One region of the Thermorhabdus hydrogeniformans genome, then DNA from elsewhere that is predicted to be linked to it. Evidence: a T-box and tRNA genes for the amino acid it is inferred to sense, from the RefSeq annotation. Region 1 holds a T-box; the other regions hold tRNA genes.
The links. The T-box of region 1 lies ahead of leuS (leucine--tRNA ligase). A T-box ahead of a tRNA ligase gene usually reads a tRNA of that ligase, here a tRNA-Leu.
Positions count from the first base shown of each region.

Region 2: it has a tRNA-Leu gene. The T-box ahead of leuS (leucine--tRNA ligase) is inferred to sense a tRNA for this amino acid. The anticodon was not compared.
Region 3: it has a tRNA-Leu gene. The T-box ahead of leuS (leucine--tRNA ligase) is inferred to sense a tRNA for this amino acid. The anticodon was not compared.

Region 1 covers NZ_JBJYKD010000004.1:103,003-114,746, forward strand. Annotated here, with positions in the region: gene ypeB (germination protein YpeB) at 1-1,142, shown strand, start outside; gene ACKX14_RS03210 (hypothetical protein) at 1,210-1,347, shown strand; gene ACKX14_RS03215 (hypothetical protein) at 1,470-1,979, shown strand; gene rplU (50S ribosomal protein L21) at 2,097-2,408, shown strand; gene ACKX14_RS03225 (ribosomal-processing cysteine protease Prp) at 2,410-2,748, shown strand; gene rpmA (50S ribosomal protein L27) at 2,749-3,021, shown strand; gene ACKX14_RS03235 (Spo0B domain-containing protein) at 3,162-3,800, shown strand; gene obgE (GTPase ObgE) at 3,903-5,171, shown strand; gene nadD (nicotinate-nucleotide adenylyltransferase) at 5,283-5,897, shown strand; gene yqeK (bis(5'-nucleosyl)-tetraphosphatase (symmetrical) YqeK) at 5,902-6,486, shown strand; gene ACKX14_RS03255 (LCP family protein) at 6,483-7,661, shown strand; gene rsfS (ribosome silencing factor) at 7,679-8,053, shown strand; T-box leader at 8,057-8,241, shown strand; gene leuS (leucine--tRNA ligase) at 8,316-10,766, shown strand; gene ACKX14_RS03270 (ABC transporter ATP-binding protein) at 11,060-11,744, shown strand, end outside.
Region 2 covers NZ_JBJYKD010000052.1:468-9,816, forward strand. Annotated here, with positions in the region: gene hcp (hydroxylamine reductase) at 1-1,004, opposite strand, end outside; tRNA gene ACKX14_RS15030 (tRNA-Leu) at 1,280-1,367, shown strand; gene ACKX14_RS15035 (helix-turn-helix domain-containing protein) at 1,435-1,812, opposite strand; gene polA (DNA polymerase I) at 2,012-4,600, shown strand; gene coaE (dephospho-CoA kinase) at 4,620-5,219, shown strand; gene ACKX14_RS15050 (lytic transglycosylase domain-containing protein) at 5,216-5,761, shown strand; gene ACKX14_RS15055 (DUF441 domain-containing protein) at 5,778-6,227, shown strand; gene ACKX14_RS15060 (nicotinate phosphoribosyltransferase) at 6,244-7,281, shown strand; gene ndk (nucleoside-diphosphate kinase) at 7,293-7,697, opposite strand; gene ACKX14_RS15070 (ABC transporter substrate-binding protein) at 7,901-9,349, shown strand, end outside.
Region 3 covers NZ_JBJYKD010000019.1:39,119-50,862, reverse strand. Annotated here, with positions in the region: gene ACKX14_RS10275 (SbcC/MukB-like Walker B domain-containing protein) at 1-384, opposite strand, end outside; gene ACKX14_RS10270 (exonuclease SbcCD subunit D) at 365-1,630, opposite strand; gene addA (helicase-exonuclease AddAB subunit AddA) at 1,664-5,575, opposite strand; gene addB (helicase-exonuclease AddAB subunit AddB) at 5,619-9,092, opposite strand; tRNA gene ACKX14_RS10255 (tRNA-Leu) at 9,329-9,416, opposite strand; gene ACKX14_RS10250 (ABC transporter permease) at 9,552-10,508, opposite strand; gene ACKX14_RS10245 (ABC transporter ATP-binding protein) at 10,481-11,347, opposite strand; gene ACKX14_RS10240 (ABC transporter substrate-binding protein) at 11,436-11,744, opposite strand, start outside.

The DNA of each region.
Region 1 (11,744 bases):
TAATGACCCTGACCACCTTGTGGCATCAAGCCGAAGCAGCCCGGGACAGTCTGTCTCAACTGCCGCTGGGGGACCGGGACATGACATACAGCCAGAAATTTTTCGCCCAATTGGGGGATTTTTCTTACAGCCTGGCCAAGAAAGTTGTTGCAAAAGAAAGTATAACGGACGCTGAATGGTCGAAAATGGAAGTATTTAAAAAAAATATTCAGATTCTGAGCAGAGAACTTCGCGGTCTCCAGGATAACGTAGCCTCCGGCAGGATAAGGTGGGAAAGCCGGCGTTTTACCGTGGGGAAGTTAAAAAATTTACCTCAGGGCATGGCGGATAGCTTTGCGCGGATAGATAAAAAGTTGAAAGAGGAAGCCCCAACCATTACTTATGACGGGCCGTTTTCAGACCATGTGGAAAACGTAAAGCCCAGGGGGGTAACAGGTAAACCGGTGAACGACACGGAGGCTATAGAAATAGCAAAGAGGTTTATCGGGAGTGAGAAAAGAGGCAATTACAACATTAACATAACCGGCAGAACCAGGGGGGTCTTGCCCGCATATAACATTGAATTTACAAGGCCCGGGAGCAGCTCGCCGGAAATCGTCATGGACGTGAGCCAGACCGGTGGCCATGTAATCTGGTTCTTAAACACCCGGGACATAGGCGAAAAAAAACTGGACATCAGGCAGGCGGTTGAAAGAGCCAGAAATTTCCTGATGGTCAGGGGATTTGGCGATATGGAGCCTACCGGTTCATTGAGAGACGATAATACGGTGACAATAACTTTTGTGCCAAAGATGGGCGAAATACTTCTTTATCCCGATTTTATAAAAGTCGAGGTGGCCCTGGATAACGGCCAGGTTGTCGGATTTGATGCCGTTTCATATTTGACGTTTCATACGAGCCGCAATCTCCCGCAGGTTAAACTTACAAAGCAGGATGTCGTGAAAAAATTGAACAGGAATTTAAACGTGAAAAGGGTCAGGCTTGCGGTGATACCCGATCCCGCACTGCGCGAAAAGCTCTGTTATGAAGTAGACGCCAGGTTGAAAGACGAGCGATACTTAATTTATTTCAACGCAGTAAACGGACAAGAAGAACAGATTCTCAAAGTGGTGGAAACCGAAGAAGGTACTATGACTATGTGATAAAGCGTAACTTAATTGATGGGGGATGAATAATTTATAAGTAGAAACAGGTTAAGGGGGGTTGTAGGTGGAAAATTTTACTGCGGAAAATGCAAAAGCGGAAGTTGCAGAGACGGCGGGCGAAATAAACACGCAAGAGATAGACTTTTTTAACGATATATTTATAATTTTTCTGGTGCTGGCAATATTGACACTGGTCGGATGAGCGGGCAAGGCCCGCTTTAATTTTTTTTAGTAACAATCACGAATAAAACCGTGGCGGCATAATATATATAAGTATTAATATATAGCGGGTGCGCGGAAAAAATTAAAATGGGAGGGTTCCATATGTCTTGCATAAAGGACCTGATAATCAACCCTGACGGGCAGAGCAGAGCGTCGCTGGCATATTTATTATTGCTTGCCAATGTCCTAGGGGTTGCAATATTTTTGGAGGGCAATAAAAGCACTATTTCCAGAGTAGCAGCAGAAAGAGGTCCAGATAATGCGGGGGTTAAAAGTACCGGAGGATATACTGCCCCGCAAGATTTCGATGAAACTTCAATGGGCAATGTCGCATCCATTAATGCCGGGAATGCTGAAGTCGTGGACAATAAAGGGGAACCGGGCCATCCGGAGCTCAAGAGTGATGTTCTCTCATTAGTGCACGGAGCAGGGCGGGTGGAGAAAGACACGAAGTCAAACCATGAAGACGAACATTCGAAAAGGGAAAGGTTTAAAGAAAAGGTCATCGACTTTAAGGAAGCGGCCTCTGAAAGAAAAAATCAGGATACCAGAGAGCCGTTAAAAACACTTGTCTGGCGATTTCCCGGAGGAGAGCAAATGCGGAATCGTTGACAGATAGGCCCGGCTTGTGTTAAAATAGCATGGGTGGTGACTTGCGCCGGCCACCGCACGGGACAGGTCTTAAAAATATTACCTGGATTCCCGGCGAGTTAAAGGAGGATGATGTGTGTGTATGCGATAATTGAGACCGGCGGTAAACAGTACAGGGTTTCCGAAGGCGATATAATCCGCGTTGAAAAGCTGGCGGCTGCTGAAGGGCAGGTCGTCGAATTTGACAAAGTGCTGGCCGTTTCCAGGGACGGCGAGCTTTTGGTGGGGAAACCCTGGGTTGAGAACGCAAAAGTTACGGCAACGGTCTTAAAGCACGGCAAAGGCGATAAGATCATTGTGTTTAAGTACAAGCCCAAGAAAAACTATCGCAGGAAGCAGGGCCATCGCCAGCCCTTTTCGGAAATAAAGATTGAAAAAATAGAAGGATAGCATGATAAGGATCGAGGTTGTACGGGATGCCGGCGAAAAGTTTAAGAGGCTGGAGATATCCGGCCATGCCGGATATGCCGAATACGGAAGGGATATAGTATGTGCCGCCGTATCGGCGCTGGCTGAAACGGCGGCTCTGGGCCTTGAAAAGATTGCGGGTGTCAGACCTCTGGTAAAAAAGAGGGAAGGGTACTTTTTACTGAAGCTTCCGGAGAATATAAATGAAGATGCTTATACAAGATCTTCTATTATAATTGAAACCATTTGTTTGGGCCTTGTAGACATGTCTAAATCATACCCTTCACACGTACAGGTGAAGATGAAAAAGGAGGTGCAATAGATGAATTTGCAGCTTTTTGCTCACAAGAAAGGAATGGGAAGCACCCGTAACGGAAGGGACAGTGAGTCTAAACGCCTGGGCGTGAAAAGATACGACGGCCAGTATGTCACTGCCGGCAGTATTCTCGTCCGCCAGAGAGGAACAAAGATATATCCCGGTAAAAACGTGGGGATGGGAGTGGACTATACCCTTTTTGCAAAAACGGATGGGTATGTGAAGTTCGAGGAGAGAGGAAAGGATAAAAAAGTGGTGAGTGTTTACGCTGAAATGTAAGCTCCTTTACGGAGCTTTATTTGTTCGGGGCGCCCTTTTTTGGGGCTTTTTTTGTTTGTAAAAAGGGGAGGAGGAAATTAATAAGGAGATATAGAATTAAGCTATAGAAATTTTATTTAGATTGGAAAGGATTGGGGTTTTTGAACAGGTTAACTTTTCTGTTAATTATAAGCACCCAGGCCCTGATCAACATAACAGCATCGCTATCACTGCTGTTCAAACCTGGCAACGGGGGTTTAATAAGGACCGCCGCAGGATTATGCTTGCTCATTTTTACCGCGGGGAGCCTGTTGACTTTTAAGGATGCCTGCAGGAAAAATCTTTACAGGGAGTGGTGGAGTTTATTTAAAATTTTCCGACAGTACAGGCATGATTTTCAGAACCACCTTCAGCTAATATACGGATTTATCCAGCTCAAGAAATACGACAGGGTGTTAGAATATATAAGAGATTTGAAAAAGGCCGATGAAACTGTGAGCCGTATCTGTGCTCTGACGGACCCCGGAATAATGTGCTTTTTACTGGAGCTTGTAAGTTCGCTGAGACAGAAAGGCGTCGATGTTTCCGTAGAAATAAGTGAGGATTTTGACGCCAACTCCGTAAATATAGCGAACGTCAGAAAGCAAATCAGTAATTATATGGTCGGTTTTGACGGAAATGAAGGCATAAAAGACGTAAAAATTTTACTTAATGGTTCAAATGTTCAAATTTGCTCCAGCGCTATGAGGGAGAATGTCAATATGCCGGAAGAGCGTCAGATGCCGGCTTGCCCAAAATAAATCTTTTCAGGCCCTGTTTTTAAATGGCTCAAAAGGGGAATCCTTATAAAGAAATGTTGAAGGAACGGGTAAAACTGGTATAATTAAAAAAGGTGATGGAAAGTGTTTATAGACAGGGCGAAGATATTCGTTAAAGCCGGCGACGGCGGTGACGGAGTGGTGGCCTTCAGGAGAGAGAAGTATGTCCCAAGGGGCGGACCGAGCGGCGGAGACGGAGGCAAGGGCGGCGACGTGGTATTGATGGTGGACTCAAATCTTTCCACTCTGATGGATCTGAAGTACAAGGTCCATTACAAGGCGAAAAGAGGGGAACACGGCCAGGGGGCCAATAAAATAGGAAAAAGCGCCGAGGATTTAATCATTCGCGTTCCCCCGGGTACAGTGGTGAAGGACGCGCAGAGCGGCGAAGTTCTGGCGGATCTGGTGGAAAATGGCCAGACTTTCATTGCAGCCAGAGGAGGCCGCGGCGGGAGGGGGAACGCCAGGTTCGTCTCATCGGTCCATAGAGCCCCGGACTTTGCGGAAAAAGGCGAACCCGGCGAAGCACGGTGGATCATCCTGGAGTTAAAGCTTCTAGCGGACGTGGGATTAATAGGATTTCCCAATGCGGGCAAATCTACCCTCCTTTCCCGTATGACGGCCGCCAGGCCCAAGATAGCCGATTATCCGTTTACGACACTTTCTCCCAACCTCGGAGTTGTCGACATAAGCCCCGGCGAGGGGAAAAGTTTTGTTGTGGCGGACATTCCGGGCCTAATCGAGGGTGCCCATGAGGGCATGGGGCTTGGCCATGAGTTTTTAAGGCACGTGGAAAGAACTCGATTGCTCATCCATGTAATAGATGCGGCAGGGTTAGAAAATGATCCGGTGGAGGGATTTTATATCATAAACCGGGAAATAAAAGAGTACAGCGAAAAACTCGCTCAAAAGCCACAGATAATTGCCGCCAACAAAATGGACCTGCCCCAGGCCCGGGCAAATTTTGAGCGCATAAAGTCCGCCCTTGAGCGGGAAGGTTTGGAAGTGCTTCCGATTTCCGGCGCTACCGGCCAGGGAGTAAAGGAACTGGTATACAAAGTCGCCAATTTGCTTGAAAAAATGCCGCAGGACATTCACGCCGAAGAGATTCGCCAGTATACGCTTCGGGAGGAAAAGCCTTTCAAAGTGGAACGGGGCGGGCGGGTTTTTTACGTATCCGGCAAGCTTGTGGAGCGCCTTGTGGCCATGACGGACCTTGAGAACGAGTCGGCGGTTAAAAGACTTCAAATTACTTTTAAAAGGCTCGGTCTGGATGATGCCCTCAAAAAGGAAGGGATAAAAGAGGGAGATACCGTAAAAATAGGAGAGGCTGAATTTTTATATATGGAATGATTGACCTTCTTTTAAATTTCGCACAAAGGGCTTTACACTAAATTGAAAAAAGCAACACGAAATGGTATAATTTCTATTAAACTTGAGTTGCGTATGTGGGGGAGGATTTATTTGTCGAATAAGAAAAGGGTAGGGATTATGGGGGGTACGTTTGACCCTATCCACTACGGTCACCTGGTGACGGCGGAGGCGGCCAGGATAAACTTTAATCTGGACGAAGTCGTTTTTACTCCTGCGGGCAATCCGCCGCATAAAAAGAACTACAAAGTTACCGAAGCCGAACACAGGTATCTGATGACGGTTCTTGCCGTGAATGACAATCCTTTTTTTAAAGTTTCAAGGATGGAGATTGACAGGCCCGGTTATACCTATACAATAGACACCATCCGGCAGTTTTCTATAGAGTACGGCAAAGATACCTCTCTTTTTTTTATTAGCGGCGCCGACGCCATTCTGGATATTTTAACGTGGAAAGATGTGGCCGAGGTGTTGAATTACTGCACTTTCATTGCCGCCACCCGGCCGGGCTATCACTTAGCCGAATTGAAAAAAAAGCTGGAAGAGATAAAACGCCTTTACGGGAAAGATGTTTATCCTATGGAGGTAACCGGTCTTGACATATCATCTACCGATATACGAAACAGGGTAAAGCAGGGCCTTTCCATAAAATATCTGCTGCCTGATAGTGTGGAAACATACATTAAAAAGAACGGCCTCTACAGGTGATAAAATGCTTTCAAGAGATGACATCATAGAAAATTTAAGGACAAACCTTACTCCGGAGCGCTTTTTGCATTCCCTGAACGTTGCGCAAACAGCCGCAGGGCTTGCCGGGCATTTTGGGGCCGATATAAAGAGGGCTGAATTGGCCGGCCTTGTGCACGATTGCCTCAAAGACCTGCCCGCGAGCGTTCAGTTGAAAATGGCTGAAAATTTTGGTATACTGTTAGATGACATTGAAAAATCGGAACCGGCGCTGATTCACGGGCCTTTAGGTGCAGTCTATGCCCGGGAAGCTTACGGTATACAAGACGAAGATATCCTTCGAGCCGTAAGAACGCACACGACCGGAGATGTGAATATGACTTTGCTCGATAAAATCATTTTTATTTCCGATTATATAGAACCGGCCAGAAGCTTTCCCGGAGTTGAGGAAATGAGGAAAAAGGCGTGTATAGACCTGGACGAAGCTGTACTGCTGGCTTTTGATTCGACAATTAAATACGTGCTTGCCAGGAAAAGCCTTTTGCATCCAAGGACCGTAAACGCCAGGAATTTCCTACTCATGCAAAAGGGAAGAGAGGAGAAGCCATGAAAAAAATTTTGAAATACACCCTGTTATCCGTATTGTTTGTGGTTCTTTCAGTGGGCAGCGGGTTTTACTATGTTTTTTACAGTTTGAACCACCAGGGGGCGGCGGCGAACTCTTCCGATAAAATATCCAATACCGACGAATTCGTGAAAGGAGGCCGCCTCAACATACTCCTTTTGGGCCTTGATGCAGGGACCATTGGGGCAAAAGAAGAGTACAACCGCCACAGGTCCGACACCATAATGGTCTTTAGCATAGACCAAAAGAAAAAGGATGTCAAAGTTTTGTCTATACCGAGGGATACGCGGGTTAAAATTCCGGGAGTCGGAGTCCAGAAAATTAATGCGGCCATGGCTTACGGGGGAGCGGATCTGGCTGTAAAAACCGTAAAGGAATTTTTGGGGGTTCCTATTCATAACTATGTCGTTGTAAATTACAAAGGGTTTAGAGACATAGTGGATGCCGTCGGCGGGGTTGAAATGAATATAGAAAAACGCTTAAAATACGATGATAATGCGGGCAACCTCCATATAGATTTAAAGCCCGGATTGCAGGTGCTGGACGGGGAGAAAGCCGAACAATTCGTCAGGTACAGGCATTACCCCGAAGGAGATGTAGCCAGGGTGAGGGCCCAGCAAAAATTTGTGGAAGCGTTGGCCAGGACGCTTTTAAAACCCGCCACTCTTTTAAAATTACCCAGGATAATTGACGCGGTGCAGGAAAACGTCCAGACGGATATACCGCCGCTGGAAATGGCCAAGCTGGCCAATATGGCAAGGCAAATCAAAGAGGAAAACATCCAGATGTACATGTTGCCGGGAGAAGGCAGATATATTTCCGGCGTGAGTTATTATATACCGTACCAGTATCAGATGGATGAATTGATTAATGACGTATTTTTTGACGGCGGCGATACAAAGGTTGCCGTATTAAACGGAAACGGTTCCTCCGGCATAGCTTCCAAAATAGCCAAGGAACTTGAGGCCAGGGGTTTTAAAGTTGTAAAAATAGCCAACGCCGATAGCTTTGACTATGAAACCACCACAATTATATACCCGAAAGAGAAGAAAGACGATGCTGAAAAAATAGCACAGATTTTTCCAAAACCCGAGATGAAGGAAGAATCCCAGCTGCAAGCGGGGCTTACTACCGTAATAATCGGAAAGGATGTAAATTGAAAAGTGGAGGGAAATGGATGGAAAAAGACCCAAAAGCCTGTGCCGTATTAGCTGCAAAAACCCTTGACGACAAAAAGGGTCGTGATATAGTAATCCTTGATATCAGCGATATATCCAGTATAGCCGACTATTTCGTTATAGCCACAGGCAGGTCGATAATTCATGTAAAAGCACTGGCCGATGAAGTGGAGAAAAAACTCATGGAAGAAGGCTATAAGCTGAGAGGCAAAGAAGGTTATGAAGAGGCTAAATGGGTCTTGCTTGATTTTAACGATGTGGTGATTCACATTTTTTATGAACCCGAGAGAGAATACTACATGCTGGAGAGGTTATGGGCCGATGCCAGACGGCTGGACATTGACATAACCTGCCAGATTTCATATAATAAATAATTGAAAACGGAGTTTACAAGGAGTAGTAGGGGCAAAATCCTTCACAGAGATCCGGAGGAGGGTGAAAATCCGGAAAGGGAAATGCCTTGAACTCGCCTTGAAAGTTCGGCCGGCAGGCGTTAAAATGCAAAGAGGGGGCTTTTTGCCAATTAGGGTGGTACCGCGAGAAAGGGCTTCTCGTCCCTAAAAGGGATGAGGAGCTTTTAATTTATTTTAATTTATATAGTTTATATCTTTATTCGCGTTAAAAGGAGGTATCAGAATGGTTTACGATTTTAAGGCCATTGAAGAAAAATGGCAAAAAAAATGGTCGGAAGAAAAACTGTATAAAGTTGAAGAGGACTCGAATAAGCCCAAGTATTATTGCCTTGAAATGTTTCCCTATCCTTCCGGGAAGCTTCACATGGGCCATGTGCGAAATTACTCCATCGGCGATGTGGTGGCCCGTTTTAAAAGAATGAACGGTTACAATGTACTCCATCCAATGGGATGGGACGCTTTCGGCCTCCCAGCCGAAAATGCGGCCATAAAACACGGCATTCACCCGGCAAAGTGGACATGGGACAATATTGACAATATGAGGCGTCAACTGAAAAGCCTTGGTCTGAGCTATGACTGGGACCGGGAAGTGGCCACATGTCATCCCGGCTATTACAGGTGGACCCAGTGGTTCTTCCTGAAGCTCTATGAGAGAGGCCTTGCATACCGCAAAAAGGCTTTTGTAAACTGGTGTCCTTCCTGCGCCACCGTGCTGGCAAACGAACAGGTGGTTGATGGAAAATGTCATCGGTGCGGGGCAGAAGTGGGCAAGAAGGATCTGGAACAGTGGTTTTTCAGGATAACGGACTATGCGGAAGAATTGCTCAAGGATCTGGAAAAACTTACAGGATGGCCCGACAAGGTCAAGATAATGCAGGAAAACTGGATTGGCAGGAGCGAAGGGGTGGAATTTTCGTTTTCGGCAGAAAAGACCGGCGATAAGATTCCGGTGTTTACCACCAGACCCGATACGGTTTACGGTGTGTCTTATCTGGTTTTGGCCCCCGAGCACCCCCTGGTCGATAAACTATCTGCCGGGACGGAGCAGGAAGAGGCGGTAAAAGAATTCAAAAAGAAAATGGAAAAGTACAGCGAAATAACCAGGACCTCCAATGAAACCGAAAAAGAAGGCGTTTTTACAGGAGCCTATGCTGTAAATCCGATGAACAATGAGAAAGTTCCAATCTGGATAGCCAATTACGTTCTCCTGGATTACGGTACCGGTGCGGTAATGGGTGTCCCCGCCCACGACCAGAGGGACTTTGAGTTTGCCAGAAAATACGGTCTTCCCATAAAAATTGTAGTATCTCCGTCGGAAAAGCAGTTAAAAGCCGATGAAATGACGGAAGCGTATGTAGATAGGGGCAGGCTGGTCAATTCGGACAGATTTGACGGCATGGATAATATGGAAGCCATAAAGGCCATCGGCCGTTATATGGAAGAGAAGGGCATAGGCAGGGTTAAGGTGAATTACAAACTGAGAGACTGGCTGATTTCACGCCAGAGGTACTGGGGAGCCCCCATTCCCATCGTTTACTGCGATAAATGCGGCATCGTGCCGGTCCCCGAAAAGGACCTGCCGGTGATGCTGCCGCCGGAAGTGGAGTTCAATCCCAGGGGCACTTCGCCTTTACTTGAATGCCAGGAGTTTTTAAACACCGAATGTCCCCGGTGCGGAGGCCCTGCGCGCAGGGAAACCGATACAATGGATACCTTTATGTGCTCCTCCTGGTATTATTACCGCTACACCGACCCACGAAATACCGAACGGCCCTTTGACAGAGAAAAGCTTGACTACTGGATGCCCGTCGACCAGTACATTGGCGGCGTGGAACATGCCATATTGCACCTGATGTATTCCAGATTCTTCAATAAGGTCATGAGGGACATCGGTCTGGTGGGGGTCGACGAACCGTTCCAGAACCTGTTGACTCAAGGTATGGTTCTAAAAGACGGGGCCAAGATGTCAAAGTCATTGGGCAATATAGTAAGTCCCGAGGAAATCATCGAAAAATACGGCGCCGATACTGCAAGGCTATTCATACTGTTTGCATCGCCGCCCGAAAAGGACCTGGAGTGGAGCGACCAGGGGGTAGAAGGGTCTTTCAGGTTCCTGCAGAGGGTGTGGAGGCTGGTGAACGAACTTTCCAGCAGAACGGGGGAGGCTTGCCCGGATGAAGCGGTTGACAGAGAAGTGCGCAGGCTGGTGCACAAAACCATAAAAAAGGTGACGGAAGATATAAATGAAAGGTTCAATTTCAATACCGCCATAAGCGCCATCATGGAGATGGTGAACGGCTTATACGCCTTCAAGGAAAAACCCGTTTCGAGTTCGGTTATTAAAGAAGCGGTGGAGAGCCTCCTATTGATGCTGGCACCGTTCGCACCCCATATGACCGAAGAGCTGTGGGAGAAATTGGGCCATGAAAAGAGCATTCACCTTGCAAGCTGGCCCTGCTACGATGAAGAAGCGATAAAAGAAGATGAGTTCGAAATAGTGGTGCAGGTCAACGGCAAAGTCCGTGGGAAAATCAATTTGCCCGCGGAGGCGACCGATGAAGAGGTTAAAGAAGCGGCATTAAAGCATGAAAAGGTCCAGGCTTACATTGAGGGTAAAAATGTGGTTAAAGTCGTAACAGTGCCCAAAAAACTTGTCAATATTGTGGTAAAGTGAGCGAGCCCCTTTAACGGTAAAGCATATTAATTTAAGGATAGACTTTTGCAACAAAACTGCAAGTCTATCCTTTTAAAATTTTAACCGGTTAATTTTGTTTTTCGTGTAAGATAGCAACGTAAGGGGAAAACGTTGCATCATTTGGGTTAAAGGTATGTTAATTTTGCTTTTTATGTAAAATAACAAGCCGCGCACATGTTGCAGAACAAACGTATTGTAATCCCCAGTAAAGTGATGTAGAATATTTAAAGAATAAAACCAAGAAAATATTACCGGAAAAGAGGATGAAATATATGCTGAAATTGGAATCGGTTAGTTTGGATGTTGTAAACGGCTCTGGGGATGTATCTATCCTTAAAAATATAAATCTGGAGCTTGAAGACAACAAATTTTACGCTTTAACAGGTCCCAATGGAGGCGGAAAAACTTCCCTGGCAAAGGTAATAATGGGTATATACAGAAACTCGGGTGGAAGAATCTTTCTTGACGGCACCGACATAACGGATATGAGCATTACCGAGAGAGCCAATCTCGGCATAAGCTACGCCTTTCAAAACCCTCCAAGATTCAAGGGTTTAAAAGTAAAAGACCTTCTGAAAATTTCGGCCCACAACGGAGAGGATACGTCATATGCCAGGCTGAGGGCCGTGGGGCTCTGCCCTCAGGATTACATTGACAGGGAATGCGACAACAGCCTTTCGGGTGGAGAAATAAAGCGGATAGAACTTGCTACGGTCCTTGCGAGGCCCTCGAAAGCAATCATCTATGATGAGCCTGAAGCCGGGGTGGATCTGTGGAGCTTTGAAAACCTTCTTCAATTAATAAGAAATTATCATTTAAAGGGCAATGTAATCAGCATCGTAATAACCCATCATGAAAGGGTACTGTCCCTTGCCGATGAGATTATTTTAATGGCTGACGGCGAGATTAAGGAAATGGGCGGCAGGGAAAAGATGTGGCCCATACTGCAGGAAGGAT
Region 2 (9,349 bases), on a different contig from region 1:
CCCAGATCGATATACCGCGGGATGTCCGTCCCGGGCACCGTGCCGTAATCTACATCGTTGAAGCGGAACTTGCCGCAGGATGTTGTCAGAATCACGCAATCTTTGGGCAGGGCCATGGCCAGTTCCCTGTAGTAATCTCCGCCGCTGCCGGGGGTGTCGCAGCCGGCTATGACAAAGAACTTTTTGATTTTGCCGGATTTTACGGCATCGATGATATCGGGGGCCAGTTTCAGCACATTTTCGTGGTGGAAACCCGTAGCTATGACTCTGTCCGACTCGACATGGGCTTCGGGCAGCGACAGCGCTTTTTCAATGATGGGTGTGAAGTCGTCGTTTTCGATTTTCTGAACGCCTTCAAGGCCGGCTATCTCATAGGAAAAGAACCGGTCGGAGTATGTGCCTTTAATCGGCATTATGCAGTTGGTGGTGCCGAGTATGGCTCCGGGGAACTCCTCAAAAACCCTGCGCTGGTCCGTCCAGGATTTGCCGATGTTTCCTTTGAGGTGCCTGTATTTTTTCAGCTCGGGATAACCGTGGGCCGGGAGCATTTCCGAATGGGTATACACGTTTACGCCCTTGCCCTCGGATTGTTTCAGCAGCTCCTCCAGGGCGTGTAAATTGTGGCCGGTAACCAGAATACAATGGCCTTCGATTTTATCCTCGGTAACAAAAACTGGGCTGGGGACGCCGAATTTTGAGGTGTGGGCTTTGTCTAAAAGCTCCATAACCTTAATGGTGGCCCTTCCCACCTTCATGGCCATGTTTATGTGTTCCTGCAGGTTGAAATTGACGTTGGTAAGGGTCATGTAAAGGGCTTCTTCGATGGTGGCGTCCACTTCCGGGTCTGTAAATCCCAGTTCCCGGGCGTGCACGGCGTAAGCGGAAATGCCTTTCAACCCGAATATGATGATATCCTGGAGGCTGGCAATATCCTCGTTTTTGCCGCACACTCCTGTTCTGGTGCAGCCCCCTTTTGGCGTCTGCTCGCACTGATAACAAAACATGAGCTCATCCTCCCTGAGTTTTAAAATTTATTCTATATCTATGATAATCGTGCTGTCTTATAAAATCTGTGACGCATATCACAAGAAGCAAAAAGGGTCCGGAAAACCTCGAGAAATTATTGGGGGGAGTATGAAAATAGAATAAAAAAGAATAAAATGAAAATGTTGCTTCGGTGGAATGAAAACAAATGGAAACAAAAGAAGGATATCCGCACAAAGCAGGGATATCCACTTGAAATCTTCTGTAAGATATGTTAATATATTATTGCATTTGTGCCGAAGTGGTGGAATTGGCAGACGCGCCGGACTCAAAATCCGGTGGGCCCTAAACCCGTGCGGGTTCGACTCCCGCCTTCGGCACCAGATATGATAAGTAGTGCCGCATCGGCGGCGTGATATCTAAAAATAAAGGTCGCTTTTCAGCGACTTTTTATTTTTCCTCATTTTCTGCTATTTTTTCATATTTATCAAATTCCGCGATGATGGTTTTGAATATGGAAATAAGCATTTCCATTTGTTTTGGAGGTCTTGATTTTAATAGGTGAATGAGTTCGCTAATGGAATCGTCGGCGGAGCAGCTCTCTTCGCAGTTTTTTGTTCCTTCAAGAACATAATCCAGACTTACGTTTAACGCCTTTGCTATTTTGTTAAGAGTCTTTAAAGAAGGAACCTTATCCCCTCTTTCCATCTGACCTATATAGCTGTAGTGGAGGTTCGCTTTTTCGCCGAGTTCTTCCTGGGTGAGATTTTGTTTCAGGCGGATGTGCCTGATTTTTTTTCCAATATCTTTAAATATTTCATCTACCACGAACTCATCAACTCCTCACACTTCTTCTACTATATATTGCATTTTTTGTCGAAGAAGTAAAGAGAATATAGGTATTAAAATGTTATTTTTGTCATAATATGGCGAAATATGGCAATCAGCCGTTTATATTTTGCTTTTTTTTCATTACCGGCAGGTATTTGAAAGTTTTTGGTGAAATAATAGTATCGGGGTGAAAATAATGAAAAAGATCCTGCTCATAGATGGCAACAGCCTGCTGCACAGGGCTTTTCACGCCCTGCCGCCGCTGCGGACCTCCAGAGGCGTACATACCAATGCGGTGTATGGTTTTACCAATATGCTTTTTAAAATACTGAAAGAAGAGAATCCCGATTACGTGGCCGTGGCTTTCGACAAAAAGGGCCCCACCTTCAGGCACACCGAATATGCGGCCTACAAGGCCACCAGGCCGGGGACTCCCGAAGAACTCATAGGGCAGTTTGATATATTGAAAGACATATTAAAAGCCCTTAACATAAAATACCTGGAAATAGACGGCTTTGAGGCCGACGATGTGCTGGGGACCGTGTCCAGGAAAGCGGAAGAATCGGGTGTTTTTTCACTGATATTGACCGGCGACAGGGATGCGCTTCAACTGGTGTCGCCCATGACGAATGTCCTGCTGACCAAAAAGGGCATTACGGAACTGGAAATATTCGATCCTGAGAAGGTGGTGGAGCGCTTTGGCATCCCCCCCGAATCCATACCTGATATGAAAGGGCTCATGGGAGACGCGTCGGATAACATACCGGGAGTGCCAAATGTGGGGGAAAAGACCGCCGCAAAGCTTATCCGTGAGTTCGGCTCCGTGGAGAACCTGCTGGAAAATACCGACAGGATCAAAGGAAAGATAAAAGACGTTATCGAGCACTACAGCCAGCAAGCCCGGGTCAGCAAGTACCTGGCCACCATTGTAAGGGATGTGGATCTTGCTTTTGATTTTGAAGATTTCAAGCGCCGGGAGCCCGATTATGAAAAGTTGTTAAAGCTGTTCAGGGAGCTGGAATTTAACAGCCTGATAAATAAAATAGAGCGCCCGCGTGTGAAAGGGGCCACCGGCGGGGCGGTATCCCGCCATGTAGGGGATGTGGCCGGTTTAAATGCCGCCGTGGAGGAAATACACTCGTCAAAGACCCTGAGCCTTTTATTAGACGCATGTAAGCAGAATTCTCTGGAGGCCACCATAAAGGGTATAAGTCTTGCGACAGGTGAAGGCCTTTATTATGTGCCATGGGAATTAATTAACATGAATCCCGAAGCGAAATTTAAGCTTGCTGCCATTTTAAAGGACCCCGGGATAGAGAAAATCGCCCATGACGGAAAGTTTACGAAAAATGCCCTGAAAAGGATGGGCATGGATTTTTGCTGCAGTTTTGACACCATGCTCGCGGCATATCTGCTAGATCCATCAAAGCCCCGATACGACCTGGAGGACATTGCCTTTGAGTACCTTGGCGCGGAGTTGCGGGATGCGGCAGACCCGGGGCAAAAAACCGCGGTGTTAAAGGACCTGAAGGAAGTTCTTGAACAGAGGCTTGAAGATTGCGACATGAAGCAGCTCTTTTATGAAGTGGAAATGCCGCTCAGCTTTGTCCTGGCGGACATGGAACTGACGGGTTTTAAAGTGGATTGTGAAAAACTAAAGGCGCTTTCAGAAGAGTTTGGCAAAAAACTGGACAAACTTAGTGCAGAAATATACGGACTGGCCGGTATGGAATTCAATATCAATTCCCCCAAACAACTGGGGGAGGTCCTGTTTGAAAAGCTTTCCCTGCCGGTGATAAAAAAGAAAAAGACCGGCTATTCCACAGATGCGGAAGTGCTGGAAAAGCTCAAACCCTGTCACCCCGTAATCGAAAAAATACTGGAATACCGTTTCCTGATGAAGATGAAGTCCACCTATGCCGAGGGCCTGCTGGCGCTGGCGGATAAAACCACCGGGAAGATTTATACCAGCCTGAATCAGACCGTGACTTCCACCGGCCGCATCAGCAGTACCGAACCCAACCTGCAGAACATTCCGGTCAAAACCGAAGTGGGAAGACGCATCCGCGGAGTTTTTGTGGCAGACGGGCCCGGGCATCTGCTGCTGTCGGGGGACTACTCCCAGATAGAGCTCAGAGTGCTTGCGCATATCTCCGGTGACGAAAGTCTGATGGAATCCTTTATCAAAGGCGAGGACATCCATACCCGTACGGCCAGCGAGGTATTTGGAATCCCGCCCGATGAAGTTACACCGGATTTAAGGGACCGGGCGAAAGCGGTGAATTTCGGCATCGTTTACGGCATCAGCGATTACGGTCTTGCACAGAGCCTCGGCATTTCAAACAAAGAGGCTCAGGACTATATAGAGGCCTATTTTCAAAGATATCCGGGGGTCAGAAACTACGTGCGGGAAACCATCAGGAACGCAAGGCTTACGGGATACGTGACCACCATTTTGAACCGCAGGCGCTATATCCCGGATATAAACAGCAGGAATTACAATTTGAGGTCCTTTGCCGAGCGGGTGGCCATGAATACCCCCATTCAGGGCAGCGCCGCCGACATCATAAAAGTGGCCATGGTCAAAGTTTATCGGGATTTAAGGCAAAACAACCTGAAAGCCAAAATTCTCCTGCAGATCCATGACGAGCTCATCTTTGACGTGCCGGAAGATGAACTTGAAGATGTCAAAAGGATTGTGAAATACGATATGGAAAACGCCATCCCCCTGAAAGTGCCTCTGTTAGTGGATATTAAAGTGGGACGTACCTGGGAGGAGCTTTAATTTTGGGGAGGGATGAGTTTTGAAGGTGATAGGTCTTACCGGCGGTATTGCCAGCGGCAAGAGCACCGTTTCCATGTTGCTTAAGCAAAAGGGTGCTGCTATAATAGATGCGGATGAGATAGCAAAAGAGATAATGCAACCTGGAAAACCCGCCTGGGCGGAAGTTGTCGAGCACTTCGGGAAGGGGATATTACGGGAAGACGGGAACATCGACAGGAAAAAACTGGCACACATAGTCTTTTCAGATGAAAAAGAGCTGGAAACCTTAAACCGCATCACGCATCCCAGGATAGTGGAAGAAATTAAAAGGCGGCTTAAAACTTTCAGAGAAAAAAATGAAAGCGTTGTGGTTGTGGACGCGGCCCTGCTCCTGGAGATAGGTCTTGACCTGCTGGTGGATGAAGTATGGCTGGTGGCCGTCGACGAAAAGACCCAGCTGGAAAGACTGCTTTTCCGGGAAAAATCCATGGGCTTCGCAGAAGCGCTGGAGAGGATACGGGCCCAGATGCCCCTGGAAGAAAAACTCAAATTCGCCCACAGGGTTATAGATAACGGCGGAAGTATTGAAGAAACAAAAAGACAGGTAGACAGAATATGGGGGGAATTGAAGCTATCGTGACAAAAAGAATCGCCGCAATTTTGGTTATAGTTGTTGGAGTACTGGCGCTGTACAACAATATTTCCTGGTTTATGAAATACCTGTATCCTCTTAAATTTAAAAATTCAATAGTCAGGTATTCCGGCGACTACGGCGTAGACCCCTACCTGGTTGCGGCCGTAATCAAGGTGGAAAGTGGATTTTCACCGCAGGTCGTATCCGACAAAGGCGCGGTAGGCCTCATGCAGCTCATGCCGGAAACCGCCGCCTGGGCGGCGGAAAAGATGGGCATCGATGATTTCGACGTAGACGACCTCGAGCACCCGGATATAAACATTAAAATTGGGACGTGGTACCTGGCGACCCTTCTTAAAGAATTCAACGGGGATGTTACCCTCGCCCTGGCGGCATATAACGGAGGCGTTGGAAATGTGACCAACTGGCTGAAAAACGGCCAGCTGAAGGGCGGGAAGGAAGAAAAGATACCATTTGTTGAAACCAGGAGCTTTGTAGCCAGGGTAAAGACCGCTTACAGGTGGTACAGGAGATTATATGAACTTTAAGGAGGAACGTTTTTAAATGGATCAGGGGATACTGGCGATGTTAATCATCCTCAACCTGGGCGTTTTGAGCCGCAATAATTCCCTGGCACTGGCGGCCGTCGTAGTGCTCGGTTTAAAGTTGCTGGATTTGAAGGAAGTGCTCTCATATCTGGATAAAAACGCCATCAGGCTGGGCATTATTATTCTTACCATTGGGATCCTGACACCCTTTGTAACCGGAAAGATTACTTTGAGAGACATCCAGGCAGTGCTGACCAGCCCTGTTGCTCTGGTGGCTCTGTTCGCCGGAGCCCTCACGGTTGTCCTTTCAGGCAGGGGGCTTGGTCTGATTAACACCGAACCGTCCATTGTTGTGGGGATAGTCCTGGGTTCGGTGATAGGAGTGGCCTTTTTTAAGGGTGTCCCCATCGGCCCGATGACCGCTGCAGGGATAGTGGCCGTGGTCATGAGTTTTATAAAACATTGAAGGAGAGGTTGTACATATGATAGAAAGAATCAGAACCTTACAGGATGTAAAGGATTTCAAAGTCGAGCCCCAAAGGGCGTTTTTTTCGGCAAACCACGATGAGATAATGGCGGGGACCACCACCGATATCTATTTTATAAAGACCATGGAGATATTAAGGTATATGGGGCTGGCCGGGAAGGAAGTGGTGGCGGAAGTATTTCCCAGAAAATCCGGAGTTATTTGCGGTGTGGAAGAAGTAATAAATCTTCTGAAAGATAAAAATGTGGAAGTCTACGCTTTGCCGGAAGGAGAAACCTTTGAACCCAAGGACACGGTAATGAGGATAAAAGGCCCCTATGAGGAGTTTGGCATGTATGAGACGGTTTTGCTTGGGATGCTGGCCCATTCCAGCGCGTGGGCCACGGCCGCACGGCAGTGTCGTGAGGCGGCGGGGGATAAAGTATTTATATGCTTCGGCGCAAGGCACGTCCACCCGGCTGTGGCACCGGTTATGGAAAGGGCGGCGGTGGTCGGTGGGGCCAGCAACGCCAGCTGCATACTGGCCGCAAAGTTGCTTGGGCGGGAACCTTCGGGGACAATACCGCACGCGGCCGTTATCGTTGCCGGTGATACGGTGTCGGTGGCCAGGGTTTACGATGAAATAATGCCCCCCGATTCCCCCCGGATAATCCTGGTGGATACGTTCAAAGACGAAGCCGAAGAGGCGCTGGCCGTGGCCGAGGCCCTGGGCCGCTCCCTGGAAGGGGTGAGGCTGGATACCCCCGGCGAAAGGGGAGGGGTTACCGCCGCACTGGTGAATGAGGTAAGAAAGAGGCTTGACCAGAAGGGCTACGGCTTTGTGAAAATCTTTGTTTCCGGGGGCCTTACACCAGAAAGGATAAGGGAGCTGTCGGATGCCGGAGCCGACGCCTTCGGGGTGGGGAGTTACATATCAGGGGCATCGCCCATAGATATGACCATGGATTTGAAAATGGTGGACGGAAGGCCTGTGGCGAAACGGGGCCGGATACCGGGCATCATAGAAAATCCCAAGCTGGTGAGGATGAAATAGATTGAATTAGATTAGAGTTCGGGAAACCAGATGGCTATTTCACGTTTTGCGCTTTCAATGCTGTCTGACCCGTGTACCAGGTTTTTGGTGGTGGAGGTGGCAAAGTCGCCGCGGATGGTGCCGGGGAGGGCTTCTTCCACCTTTGTGGCGCCGTTTAGAAGGCGGACAAGTTTCACGGCCTGGGGGCCTTCCAGTACCATGGCGAAAACCGGCCCCGAAGTGATATAATCAATAAGCTCGGCGAAAAAGGGTTTTGAAGCATGTTCCTGGTAATGCTTTTCCGCCAGTTCCCTTGAAACGTTTACAAGCTTTGCGGCGATTATCCTAAGGCCCTTTTGTTCATACCTTTGCAGGATTGCGCCTGTAAGCCCGCGTTTTACACCGTCGGGTTTTATCATCACAAATGTCCTTTCCATATGCTGCCTCCTTTTTTTATTTTTTTTATTTTTATATATAATTATTATCGGATTTGCAGGGCTTTTTCAAGCATTAACCCTTGAGTGTAATACTGCCATTCTTCAAGTGGCGGATATTTGCAGAAACATTTTACATAATGTGGAAATTGACTGCCTGCAAGTCGTACAATATAATTTTTATAAACACCTGCAGGAGGCCAGCCATGAGAAAAACAAAAATCGTTTCGGCCGTTTTGCTTCTGGCTATATTTCTTACGGCATGTTCCAATAGTCCCGCCGGTTCCGCCCAGGAAAAAAAGTCGGGCGGCCAAACCAGTAGCGGCCCCAAAAGCGGGGGCGGCGTCGCAATTGCCGCCGTATCCCCATTGGCGCTGGATCCTTTACAGGTTCAGACGGACGAAGAAAAAGCCATAGCGGGATTAATTTATGAAGGCCTTGTCAAAATTGACGAGCAGGGCAGGATTCAGCCAGGTCTTGCAAAATCCTGGGATATTTCCGATGACGGCAGGACGTACACCTTTTACTTGCGGGATGGCGTAAAATGGCATGACGGTAAGATTTTTACGTCGGCGGATGTTAAAGCCACATTTGACAGGATAGTCGAACTTCGGAAAAAGCAAAAAAATCAGGGCAGGGCTCCGTTATTTCCGGAGTTCGACAATATTGAGAGCTTCAGCGCCACCGGTGAAGGGACGTTTGTAGTCTCCCTATATAAGCCGGATGCCGGATTCCTGTACGCCATGGCGAGGGGGATATTGCCGGCTTCTTTAATTCAGGTGCAGCGGGATGCAGAAAAAAGGGCGGCCGGTCCGGGCCAAAACGCGCTTCAGGCGGTTCCCGTCGGCACGGGCAAATACAGGTTTGTCAAAAAAGACAGCGAGTCCATCTTATTGAAGAGGAACGAAAATTATTACGGTAAAAAGCCTTACATCGAAGACATAACCATAAAAATTTTTCCCGACAAAAATTCCATGAAAGAGGCGTTAAAGCATGAGAAGGTTGATATTATCCCCGTTGACCCCCAGGACTGGGGCATATTTCAGGGTATAAGCCATATAAATCTAATACAGTATTCATCCAGATACTTTGAATTCATGGCACTTAACCTTAACAAAAGCATTTTCAAAGATGCGAACGTCCGAAGGGCTATTTTGATGGGAATAGACAGAAATAAAATACTGCAGGATACCACTCTCGGCAAGGGCATTGTCATCGACGGACCCGTGCTGCCCTTTTCCTGGGCATACAATTCCCAGATCAGACATATAACTTTCAACCAGGCCAGCGCCCGGCAGATTCTAAAGGAAGCCGGTTGGGCCGACACCGACGGAGACGGAATACTGGAGAAAAAAATCAGTGGAAAGCGGCAGAGATTTGAATTCGAGATGCTTGTAAATACATCCAACAGCGCCCGTTACCAGGCGGCCATGGATATACAAAAAAACCTCCAGGAGATCGGCGTACGGGTCAAGATCATAAACATTCCATGGGACGAGCTGGAAAAACGCGTTCTGGATAAAAAATACGACGCAGCTCTGATGGGATGGAAACTTTCTCCGAATCCCGACTTGAGATTTATGTTTTCCAGCAGTGAAATAAAAAATGGATATAATTTTGTTTCTTATTCCAATCCCCAACTGGATGAAATACTG
Region 3 (11,744 bases), on a different contig from region 1:
GTCCCCATTCCCGCCGGTGAGAGCGTCCGGCAGGATCTCGGTGAGCCTGGCAAGTTTTGCTTCTATATTGCTGGAGTCGTCTTTTTTCCTCCTGTAGAGCCTTTCCACTTTGTATGTTTTAATCTCATCGCCCTTTTTAAAGTCGAAAACGTATAGTACCCTGAGCCGGTCTTTTTCGGTGTTCATGATGCCCTGAGTGCCCCTGGGCGCGCGTTCAACGCCGCCGTAAAGCGCCAGGGTTATGGCGTCCAGAATGGTGGATTTGCCGCTGCCCGTGGGGCCGAAAATGCCAAAGAGGCCCGACTCTCCCAGCAGGGCAAAATTAATTTTTTGAACTTCTTTATAGCTCTGCAACCCCTCTATTTCAAGATACCTCGGCTTCAAATTCGCCACCCCCGTCGCTTGCCGGCAGCTCCTCTTCGCCCTGACCTATAACTTCAAGGAAAGCGTCCAGAAGTTCCCGGCGGATTTCAGTCCCCGTCTTATACCTGTAAAACTCGCAGAAAAGCTCATCCAGCCTCTTATTTTCCCTGCCTTCGTAATCGCCGCCGTTCGCTGAATTCTGACCCAAAATCACCGGTCTGATATTTACAATGCCGGGGACCAGCTCTCTCAGCTTTTTCTGTTCTTCGGCGGATATTACTCTGTCGGTCCTTATTTCCAGGTCTATGTAAGCGTCAATGCCGCGGTTTTCTTCACATTTCCTGAAAGCTTCCTCGATGCTCCCGGCCTTCCACTGAAAAAGTTTTTTTCCGGCCTTTATGTAAATCTGCTTTACCCCGGCCTCCTTTTTGGGAGACGCGTCTACCAGGTAAACCACTTTGCTGTAATCCGCTTCAGAAAAGCTGTAGGCAATGGGTGAGCCGGAATAATAGGCGGGGACGGGGGCATCCTTTACCGCCTGGGGCCTGTGAAGGTGCCCGAGGGCCACGTAATGGGCGTTTTCGGGCAGGGCGTCGGGTGTTACGGTGAGCGCACCGCCCAGCTGTATGGGGCGCTCGGAACCCGATTCTCTGCCGCCCAGCATGTAAAGATGGCTGGTCACAAGATTTACGGTGTCGTCTCTGAAATTGCGTGAAAGTTCGCGGAAGATGGTCTTTATTTTTTGGGAGTAGGCCGACTGCAGTTCGTCTTCGTCGGCCCTCTGTGTCAGAAGTTCCGAAAGTCTGGCCTCGGAAGGGTAGGGGAGGGCTATTATCACCGCACTGTGGGGCACGCCCTCAATCCTTAGTTCAAGCCAGGCGGGCCCGGCCTTTACAATCTTTACCCCACCTCCGGTCTGACAGTCCAGCGGTATGCTGGAAGGGAGTCCCAGAGTGATTATCCCGCTTCTGTAACTGAGAGGGTTCGCCGCGCACAGGCGCTCGGGGCTGTCGTGATTGCCGGCTATGACTATCACCGCCCGCTCTCCGCCCCGGGACAGCCGTTCCACGGCGTAAAAATAAAGGCTTTCCGCGGCGGAAGGTGGCGTATAGGTGTCGAATACGTCTCCGGAAATGAGAACAACATCCACTCCCTCTTCATCGGCAATCTGGCAGAGTTCGTCGACAAACCCCCGCTGCTCTTCCAGCCTGGATATTTCTTCCAGGCACTTCCCCAGATGCCAGTCGGACGTGTGCAGTATTCTCAAAAAAATCACCTCCATGTCTTTGCCGGATATGGTCTAATACGATATCAGGCGGCTGTCCGGTGGAGCAAAAAACAGGCACAGATACTTTTCCTTCACCGGCATTTTTGTAATTTTTTCCAGAGCCCTGGCGTAGTACTCCACCTGCATTCTGTACCTCTCCTTCAGCTCGTCTATCCGCTCCGGGTAGACCCGGTCGGTTTTATAATCTATGAGCACGATTCCGCCCTCTTCTTCGAAATAGCAGTCTATCACGCCCTGGAGCACGACCTTTTCCTCGGGATACCCTTCGGGCAGGTCATAGATTTCCCGCGCATCCAGGGTAATGATGAAAGGCACTTCCCGCCTCACATTCTTCGAGGCCAGCATCCTTTTGCCAAGCGGCATGGAGAAAAACTCCGCAATTTTTCCCACATCGACGGCAGCGGCCTCTTCCGGAGAAAGCAGGTTGTCTTCCGCCATCTCATCCACCTGGGCTTTTATATCCCCTTCACTTCCCACGCGGGCAAGGTCCAGGCGCCGCATCACGAAATGCATGGCCGTCCCTTTTTCCACGGCGGTGAGGCCTTTTTTGGATTCCAGAAATTCCGGTCTTTTAACAAGAGTTTCAAGAAAAATGCCCGCCGCATCCTCCGCATCCGTTTCTGAACCGGCCATGCGGGCAAGTTCGGTCACCGAAATCTTTGTGGGTACCCTGGTGGAAGCCGCATATGGATACCGCCAGGAAAGCCTTTTTTCTATAATTTCACCGTAGGGACTGGCCCCGATTTTTCCACGCATATCCCGCAGCATTTTCTCGAAATCCTGTCTTTCACGCATTTCCTCTTTCTCCATGCCCAGGACGTCCTTTTTGCGGTGGAAAAACACCTTCCATGCGGAGGTGTCTTGAATGAGCGCCGGATTGGAATCGCCGCCCGGAAGGAAGTTATCATCCTCCATTTGCGCCAGCACTCTCAAATCTTTCAACCCCCCGTGCCTCATCAGGGCGGCGCCTATCCAGTCAAGGTAATTTTGGCCCCGGAGTATTTCATACTCGGGGATTTTTTTCCCCTGAACCCTCAAAGCGCCTGCCCATTTCCCGACTGATTTTCTGACACTGTCCACCGTCCCCGTGAGTATCAGCTTTTCCCTCGCCCTGGTAAGGGCCACATAGAGGATCCTCATTTCCTCGGAGAGGGTTTCAAGCCTAATCTTCTGTTTTATGGCCTGCTTTTGCACCGTGGGGTATGTTATCCTCCGGTCCGCGTCCACCACGTCCGGCCCGAATCCCAGGTCCTGGTGAAACAGCACGCTCCTGTTCATATCCTGCATGTTGAACTTCTTCCCGCAACCGGCCAGTATGACCACCGGGAATTCCAGCCCCTTGCTTTTGTGTACGCTCATAATCCTGACAACGTCGTCATGCTCGCTCAGTACTTTGGCGCTTCCCATATCCTGCCCGCCGGCCTTTAATTTTTCGATGAAGTTTATAAAATTAAAAAGGCCCTTGAAGCTGGTTTTTTCGTATTCCCTCGCCCTTTCAAAAAGCGCCCGCAGGTTGGCCTGCCTTTCTTTCCCGCCCGGCAAAGCCCCGACAAAACTGTAATACCCCGTTTGGGTGTAAAGGTGCCATATCAGCTCGCCGGTGTTCATGTAAAGCGCTCTTTTTCTCCATCCTGAAAGTTTATCTATAAATTTCCTGACTTTTTCCCGGGTCTTTCTCAGGGATTCGCCGCCATCCCATGGAATTTCATCTTCTCGGCACGACATCTCATCATCACCCATGGAAGAAAATTTTTCCAGGGCTTCGTAAAAACACCCCTCCCTCCCTTTTATCCTTATGTCCGCCAGTTCCCGTTCGGAAAAACCTCCTATGGGCGAGCGCAGCACCGAAAGGAGGGGAATATCCTGCAGGGGATTGTCGATGATTTTCAGAAGGGAGATCATGGTCTGGACCTCTACCGAATCAAAATACCCCGTATCCAGGTCCGCATAAACCGGTATCCCCGCCGCCGAAAGCTCTTCCATGAAAACAGGGGCATAATCCCGCGTGGAACGGAGAAGGATGACTATATCGCCGTATCTGAGGGGTCTGAATCTGCCTTCTTTTTTATCGAAGACGGCATACCACCCCCCTTCGCCATCGGAGTCCACGAGCTCCCTTATCCTGGCCGCCACGATCCTGGCCTCGGCCTGAATGGCGTCGGGTTCCTCACCGGCTTCCATGCCTGAGTCTTTCGGTTCCGTTTCCAATGAAGCGGGTTCTTCAAAAGGCTCGAGAAGGAGGGCGGGACTTTCCCCCCCACCATCGCCCGGCTCATCTTGATCCTCCACCTGTAACGATTCCTCGCCGGGCGCCTTTTCTATAATGTGTATTTCCACTGGCCCTCCCGTTATGTATTTTGAATCCTCCGGCGTTTCATAGGCCGCCCCGGGCTTCAGTATTTCCCCTCCGTCGTATTCCAGTTCGCCCACATTGAGGGACATGATCTGGCCGAACACGAAATTCACGGCATCTATTATTTCCCGCCTGCTCCTGAAATTCCTGTACAGCAGGATCTTCCTCTGTTTTTCGCCTTCCCCTTCGGAATAACTTCGGTATTTTTCCAAAAAAAGCTCCGGCTTAGCCTGTCTGAACCTGTATATGCTCTGTTTCACATCGCCAACCATGAACATATTGGGCAGGCCTTCGCTATTTCGCGAAATAATGTTGAGGATTACCTCCTGAACCATGTTGCTGTCCTGGTATTCGTCTATCATAATTTCATCAAATCTCTTCCTGAGGTCCAGGGCCGCCCGGGACGGAAGGATGTTTCCATCGCCGTCCACCGTCGTAAGGATCTGCAGGCAGTAGTGCTCAATATCGTTAAAATCTATAACCCCTCGCTCGGCTTTCTTTTCCCTGTACTTTGCGCCAAAATCCATCACAAGACGACTAAGCCTTCGAATCAACGGGTACAGCTTCCTTGAGTCCTCTATAATTCTGTCGCCGTCATAGGATGCAAGGGCTCCTGTAATTTTCGCAAGGCGGTCCCTGACTTCGGCGCGCATCTTTTTTACCCTTTCCTGCAGCTTTTTGTCATCACAGCGGCAGGGCTTCAGTTTTTGAAAGCCGGCATTGCAAAGGGCGGTAATAAAATCCCCCCACTTCCCTTCACTTATGTCCATAAGGCTCTGAAGCATACGGGCATCTTCGCAAAAACAATCGAGGTATGGGGTCAGCTGGGCGTTCTTTTCGATAATCTTTACGGCGTCGTTTATTATAGAAAGAAGGCCGGAAATTTCAATCCTGGCGGTGTTCATCAGCACTTTCGCCCACTTGCTCCTGGAAAAATCAAAATTGGAATCCACATTAAAATCTTCCGCCATTTCCAGAAGCCACTTTTGAGGCCAGGGAAGGCTCTGAGTAAAGTCATACAGATCCAGCACCATATGCTGCAGCTTCTGGTCGCCCCTCTGGCCCCCGTAGCACTCCACCAGTTTTAAGAAGTTTTCATCTATATTTTCTTCATCGTAAACGTCTTCAAAAAGCTCTTCCAGGGCTTCCTGCTTTAGAAGCAGGGCTTCCGTGGCATCAGCCACCCTGAAGTTCGGATCCAGATCCACCATGTGAAAATGATTTTTCACCACATCAAGGCAGAACGAGTGTATGGTGGTGATCGAAGCCCTGCTTAAAAGAGAAAGCTGCCGCTGGAGCCGGCGGCTGCCTGGGTTTTTATCCAGTTCCTTTTCAATGCGGTCGGCAATCCTCTCTCTCATTTCGGCCGCCGCCGCATTTGTAAAAGTGACGACAAGGAGCCGGTCTATATCCACGGGATTTTCGGAACTAATTATCTTCCGAATGATTCTTTCCACCAGGACCGCGGTTTTGCCGGCTCCCGCCGCCGCCGCCACGAGGAGGTTGCAGCCCCCCGCCTCCATTGCCTTTTCCTGTTCCCTGGTCCATCCGGTTTTTCCCAAAACTCTCACCTGCCGCAATAAAGTATTATATCGATCTGTTTAGCGTAATATATCAATCTATTTTAGCCATCGTTCCCTGAAAATTGCCGCTGGCCCCACTGTCCAGAATGTTCCAGATTTCTTTGCCCTTCAGGTTTTTCAGCACCCTGTAGCTGTTCCCGTCTATAATGCTGTCAAATTTACACACCGGCCTGTATTCACAAAAGCCGCAGGGGGTGACGTCACCTTTTTTATACGGCTTTATGGGGATTTCGCCGCGGAGCATTTCACGGCCCATTTCCCTCAGAAGCCCCCGCACGTGCTCCATCAAAAGGTTAAACTGTTTCAAGCTGGCCACCGATGATGTCTTGCTTATGCTCTCATCTCTGTTAATCCTTACGGGCAAAATGAGGGAATCCCCCGAAATCTCCGTGTCCATTCCCCTTATCACATTCACCTCCTCCAGCAGAAGCCCCCGCATCCTGAATTTTTTCATAATTTCCCTTTCTATCTCCTCCCCGGACATTTCGCCTTCTTTTCTTACAAATGGGTCCTGGATTCTAAAATACAATATGCCTGCGGGAAGAACGGGGGACTTAAAACCCTCCAGGTTTTCCGTAAGAGCTCCCAGGTATGCCACCAGCTGCAGGTCGATGCCGTAATAAACGTCTGACAGGTCAAAATCCTTGTTCCCGGACTTGTAATCGATAATCCTTATATACGTTCCCTCACCGGTCTCCAGCACATCGACCCTGTCCACCTTTCCGGTGAGGATTATCTTTTCGCCGGATTCCAGTTCAAGCTCCACCGGCGGGAGGCCGCCCTGCATGCCAAATGAGAGCTCATACCCCACCGGCAGGAATTTTCCCATTTTTATATGCTTCACAATCATCCACATGGTACGGGCCAGCATCTTTTTCAGCCTTCGTGCCAGATATCCGTAGCGGGAAGAGCTGGCAAAAATGGCGCCGGACATGTCTGAAACGATCTGGTCCACTATCGTCGATACGGTGTTTTCTATAAATTCCATTTCAAGGTCCCGCCAGGAGATTTTTTCTTCTTCCACAAGCTTGGAAAATCTGTCTATTACGAGGTGCATAAAGCTTCCGAGGTCCGGCGCGGTGATCTCATATACCCGCCGTTCCCGGGCCTTCAGGCCGTACCTGGCGAAATACGAAAAAGGGCATGATGCGTATTTTTCCATCCTGGACACGCTGGATCGCACCGGCGCCCTGTAGAGCCTCTTTGCCCGCTCCCGACCCAGCGGCTGGACGGAGTTTTTATAAAACAACCCTGCCGTTATTTCCTCGCATTTTTTAAGCCAGCGTTCATCTCCTGTGTACCATCCGTAGACATCCCACCACAGGGGATTCATTTTTCCCCTGGTTATATGCTTTCTCAGATTGGAAACAAGCTCGTTAAACGTGGGAACCGGCAGAGTCACCCGCTCCAGATTTTCCCCGTCTGAATCGCTCTCCACCAGGTCGCTCTCAACGGTTATGTGCGGGAATACCCTCTTCAACCGGGATAGCACCATTGACGGTCTCAGGGCTCTGCCCCGGCTGTCGGCCACGGGAAAGCTGATTCTCAGGTAACCCGACGCCCGGGTGAAGGCGAAATATACCAGATACTGCTCTTCGAAGGCCTTTGACTTGGAATCAGGGGCAAGTTCGATATTATGGTCCTGCAGGGTTTTCCTGTCTTCATCGCTCAGAATCCCTTCTTTAAGTTTTGCCCTGGGAAACCTGCCGTCATTGGCGCCGACTATGAAAAGCGCCCTCACTTCATCGCATTTGGATCTTTCGATGCTCCCCACAAGCACCTGGTCTAAGGATGGAGGAATGAGGCCCAGCTTGAAACTTTCAAAGCCCAGCGCAAGCACTTCCGTGAACTCCTCCACGTTCATCAGGGTATCTCCCATGGCTCTTACCACCTGGTCCAACACCTGCATCGCTATATTCCAGATTCGGCCGTATTCGGCGGCAAGGTCCAGCCTTCCCTGCTCCTTGAATTCCTCCACAAGGTCGTCAATCCTGTTTAAGACGTCCAAATCGCATAAAAATTCGAACAGCGCCGTGCATATATCAACGGCCTTCCTTCTACCCTTGATTTTTTGATGAAAGCCGGCAAGAGGGCCGACTATTTTTTTTCTTATTGAATTTATTCTTTTCAGGGTTTCTTCGTCGTAAGCCTTTTCCTCTTCGTCAAAGGCGGAACTGAAATTAAATTCCCAGTCCCGATCTTTTGTCCACATGTTCCCCCTTATGCCGTATGCCAGCACGTAGTTTTCGATTAAGTCGACGTCGGCGGCGGGAATTCCGGCAAGGCCGGTCTTTAGATAGCGAAAAACCGGCTCGCAGGACCAATTTTTAGAGTAAATTTCAAGGGCGGATGTAATCAGCATAACCAGGGGGTGGTCCATAATGCCCCTCTTCCTGTCAATGAAAAAAGGGATGTCGTACTCGCTAAAAACGGCGGAAATTACGCCTTCATACGCCTCCAGGTCGCCGCACAACACCGCCATGTCGCGGAAGCGAAGCCCCCTTTCCCTTGAAAGCCCCACAATAGCCCGTGCGACGGCTTCGGCTTCCGAGTACATGTTTTTTGCATAAAAAATTTCGATATCGCGCGTCTTTTCCCTGAACTTTCTGTAAGGGAAGGCAAAAAATTGGGATTCAAGGTGTTTTAGTTCGGCGCTGCCCTCGAACCTCACGGGGCTCTTATCGTTCAGCGAAACCGCCCGCTCCACTTCTATGCCTTCATCCTTTGCCATTTTAATCAGCCTGGCGGCTGAAAGCTTGGTGGGGAAGAATACATCCGTCTCGTCAATGTCATAAATTTCACTTAAAAAGTCGGCGCATACGGTCACGTTTACCCTTCTTGCTTTTTTAAAGAGTTCCGCAATCACGCGGTATTCCTGGGGAGTAAACCCTGAAAAGCCGTCTATCCATATTTCCGCACCGTCAAGTTCTTTTGACTCCGGAAGCTTTTGAGCGAGAAGGAAAATGTCGTCCTCCTGGTCTATGTATTCCCGGTGAAGCCTTTTTTCGAATTCCTCAAATATCAGGACTATGTCCGAGAGCTTGTTTTTTAACGGCGAACTATCGGAAAGGCCATCCTTTGCCGCCTGTAGTTTGCTGCAGGAAATGCCGTATCGCTTCAGCTCCTCGAAAAGCTCTATGACTTCCGGTACAAAACCCTTTCTGGCCGAGGCTCTTTTGAAAACCCTGAGCTCTCCGCTTTTTTCTTTGAAAATCCTGTAAAGGATCATGCATTTTCCGGCCCGGTCTATATGCTTAAAAGAAATCCCGCCCACTTCGCTCAGGACCCTCTGGGCCATACGTTTAAAGCTGAGCACCTGGACTCTTATAAGTCCGCCTTCTTCCGCAATGCCCGAAATATTCTTTTCCGCCTCAAGGGAAAATTGTTCCGGGACGAGTAAAATAAGCGGAAAGTCTCCCTTTTCCGTAAGTCTTTGTCTGATTTCATCGAGGCAAAGCCTAGTTTTACCGGTTCCAGCCCGGCCATAAATAATCCTGAGGCTCATGTTTTATCCTCCAAATAAAAAGAGCCACCCACCTTTTTAAAGGCAAGGGGGTGGTGCTTCTCTTAAAATTTTTAAGGCTTGAATGTGTATAATCTTTTATAACGGCATAGAAATCCGTTACCGCATCTTTCAAAAAGTGTTATGTAACGAAAATTTTATTTTTAAAAAAGTGCAATCTACTACAACCATATTTATTAATAATTTATTAAACTATGGCATGTGCTGTAAATTGGGGTTGGTGCCGAAGAGGGGATTCGAACCCCTACGTGCGTAATGCACACTAGACCCTGAATCTAGCGCGTCTGCCAATTCCACCACTTCGGCACTTCATAATGCAGAAATTATATTACCATACCGAATGAAATATGTCAAGAGCCTGGAGTTATTTCGTGTGGTTATTTCGCGACGCAATAGCCCTATAACCCGCTCTACATCTTTTGGCGCTTTACATCGTCAATATTATGTATATATATTTTTTGAATTTCTCTGCCAGCGCAGGCAGTAGTGCCGAATCTTATCAAATATATAGACCACACCTGTGACCACAATACCGATGAAGATAATGCCTGCCAAGACCTTGTCAAATTCTGTCATATCGGCATAGTATGAAACATAATAACCCAGGCCGGCATCAGCACCCACCATTTCGGCTACGGTCAGCATAATGAAGGAAAGAACCAGACCCACCATGGCTCCGGAGAAAATACCGGGGGCTGCCCCGGGCAGCAGTACCCGGAGCAGCAATTTGCCATTGCTTATCCCAAAGCTTTTTGCTGAGTTAATCAGCCTGTAATCAACATTAAAAACCCCGTGAAGAGTGTTGATTAGTACCGGCCAGAAAGCACCGATGAAGATGATGAACATTGCCGCTTGGTCGATGGTTTTAAAAATCATCAAGGCATAAGGAAGTAAGACCGTAGGGGGGATCGGAGAAGCGATCTTGGTGATGGGGTATACCGCCAGCAGCAGCCTCCTGTTCCAGCCGATCCAAAGTCCCAAGGGGATGGCAGATAGCAGTGCCAGAAAATAACCTCCAAGCAGCAGCTTCATAGAACTGAGAAAACTTTGACTCAGAAAGCTCAGGTCTTCATATAAAGCCACCAGCACTTTGGCGGGGGCAATCCAGAAGATGGGGGACCCAAGCCCCAGTTTGGCAACGGTTATTTCCCAGGTTAAGATTATAATGCCTATAATGCTTAGAACATCACTTTTGTTTTGAAGGTAATCATCGTCGACCCTGCCTCCTGCGTTTAAGCAGTTGATAAAAGCAAGGTATCCAAGTATACCCAATATAAGCCCGGTATACAAGACTTTTGATTCAATCTGCTGCTCCGCAGCATCCGGAACCTGCACCACTGCCAGCAAGGCAAGCCAAATGATGGCCGCACCTAGTCTGGTAACTGTTTTGCTGTACATTGCTTGGATACCCCCTTTCCTAACAGCTCACCCATAATCTCAAGCTTCTCCTTTTGTTGTGCTAAAGGTTCGGATAATTCGTCATAAAGTAAAGATAATAGATGGGATTTTAAAGCGATATATTCGGAAGACCGTGTAAGGCCGGTCCGGTTTCTCGGACGCTCAAAATTAACCTCAACTATCTGTTTAACCCTGCTTGGCCGTCGAGTCATAACCACGATCCGGTCGGACAGGATTAGGGCCTCGTCTATATCGTGGGTTACTAATAAAACGGTCTTGCGGTCAGATTCCCAAAGATGCAGGAGGAGGTCCTGGAGATGGACTCTGGTCAGGGCATCGGCAGCCCCGAAAGGCTCATCCATCAACAATATTCTGGGATTTAAGGCAAAGGCTCGGGCGATGGCTACCCGCTGCTGCATGCCGCCGGAAAGTTCGCCGGGGTAGTTATTGGCAAAATCTCCTAAGCCCACGATATCCAGGAATTGTCGTGCTTTGACCCGTAAGTCTTTTTTACTCAAACCTTTTTCCACTTCTTCCAGGGCAAAAACGATGTTTTCCAGGGTGGTCATCCACGGAAAGAGGGTATAATCTTGAAATACCACTCCGCGGTCAGAGCCAGGACCGGTCACCTTCCGATTGTTGACTGATACTTCACCGCTGTTGGGGAACTGGAGCCCGGCCACCAGGCTAATGAGGGTGCTTTTGCCGCAGCCGCTGGGCCCTATGATGCTGACAAACTCCCCCTTATGGATATCCAAGTTTACCCCGTCCAAGACCTTGACCGGCACTTTGTTGACTGGGAAATACATTTCAATATTACGAATACTGATCTCTACCATGGTTCCCCTCCTTCGTTAAATCACCTGCGAACTCAATAGCCATAAGCCCCATGGGGCCAAAATTATGCAGAGGGCCTGCAGCAAAGGCTTATTCATTGTTTTTCTGATAGTTCTCCAAAGCTTTCCTGTAGAATGCATCATCCGGGTTGGCTTGGACCAGCTCGTTTAGGGCTTTCCTGTAGAAGCTGGTATCGATGTTACCTGCGGGGTCTTTAGCGTTCGGCTCCAGGTATCCGACTTTCTTCATATTTTCGTAGAATTCAAAAACCGCCTTCTTGTTGGGGTCTGCTGAAATCAGGCTGGTCTTCTCGTCTACCAAGGTAGCCCGGATGGTATCTTTGTCAACCTTTAAGGCATCAGCTACGATATTCAGACTCTCTTCAGGGTTTTCGTTAAA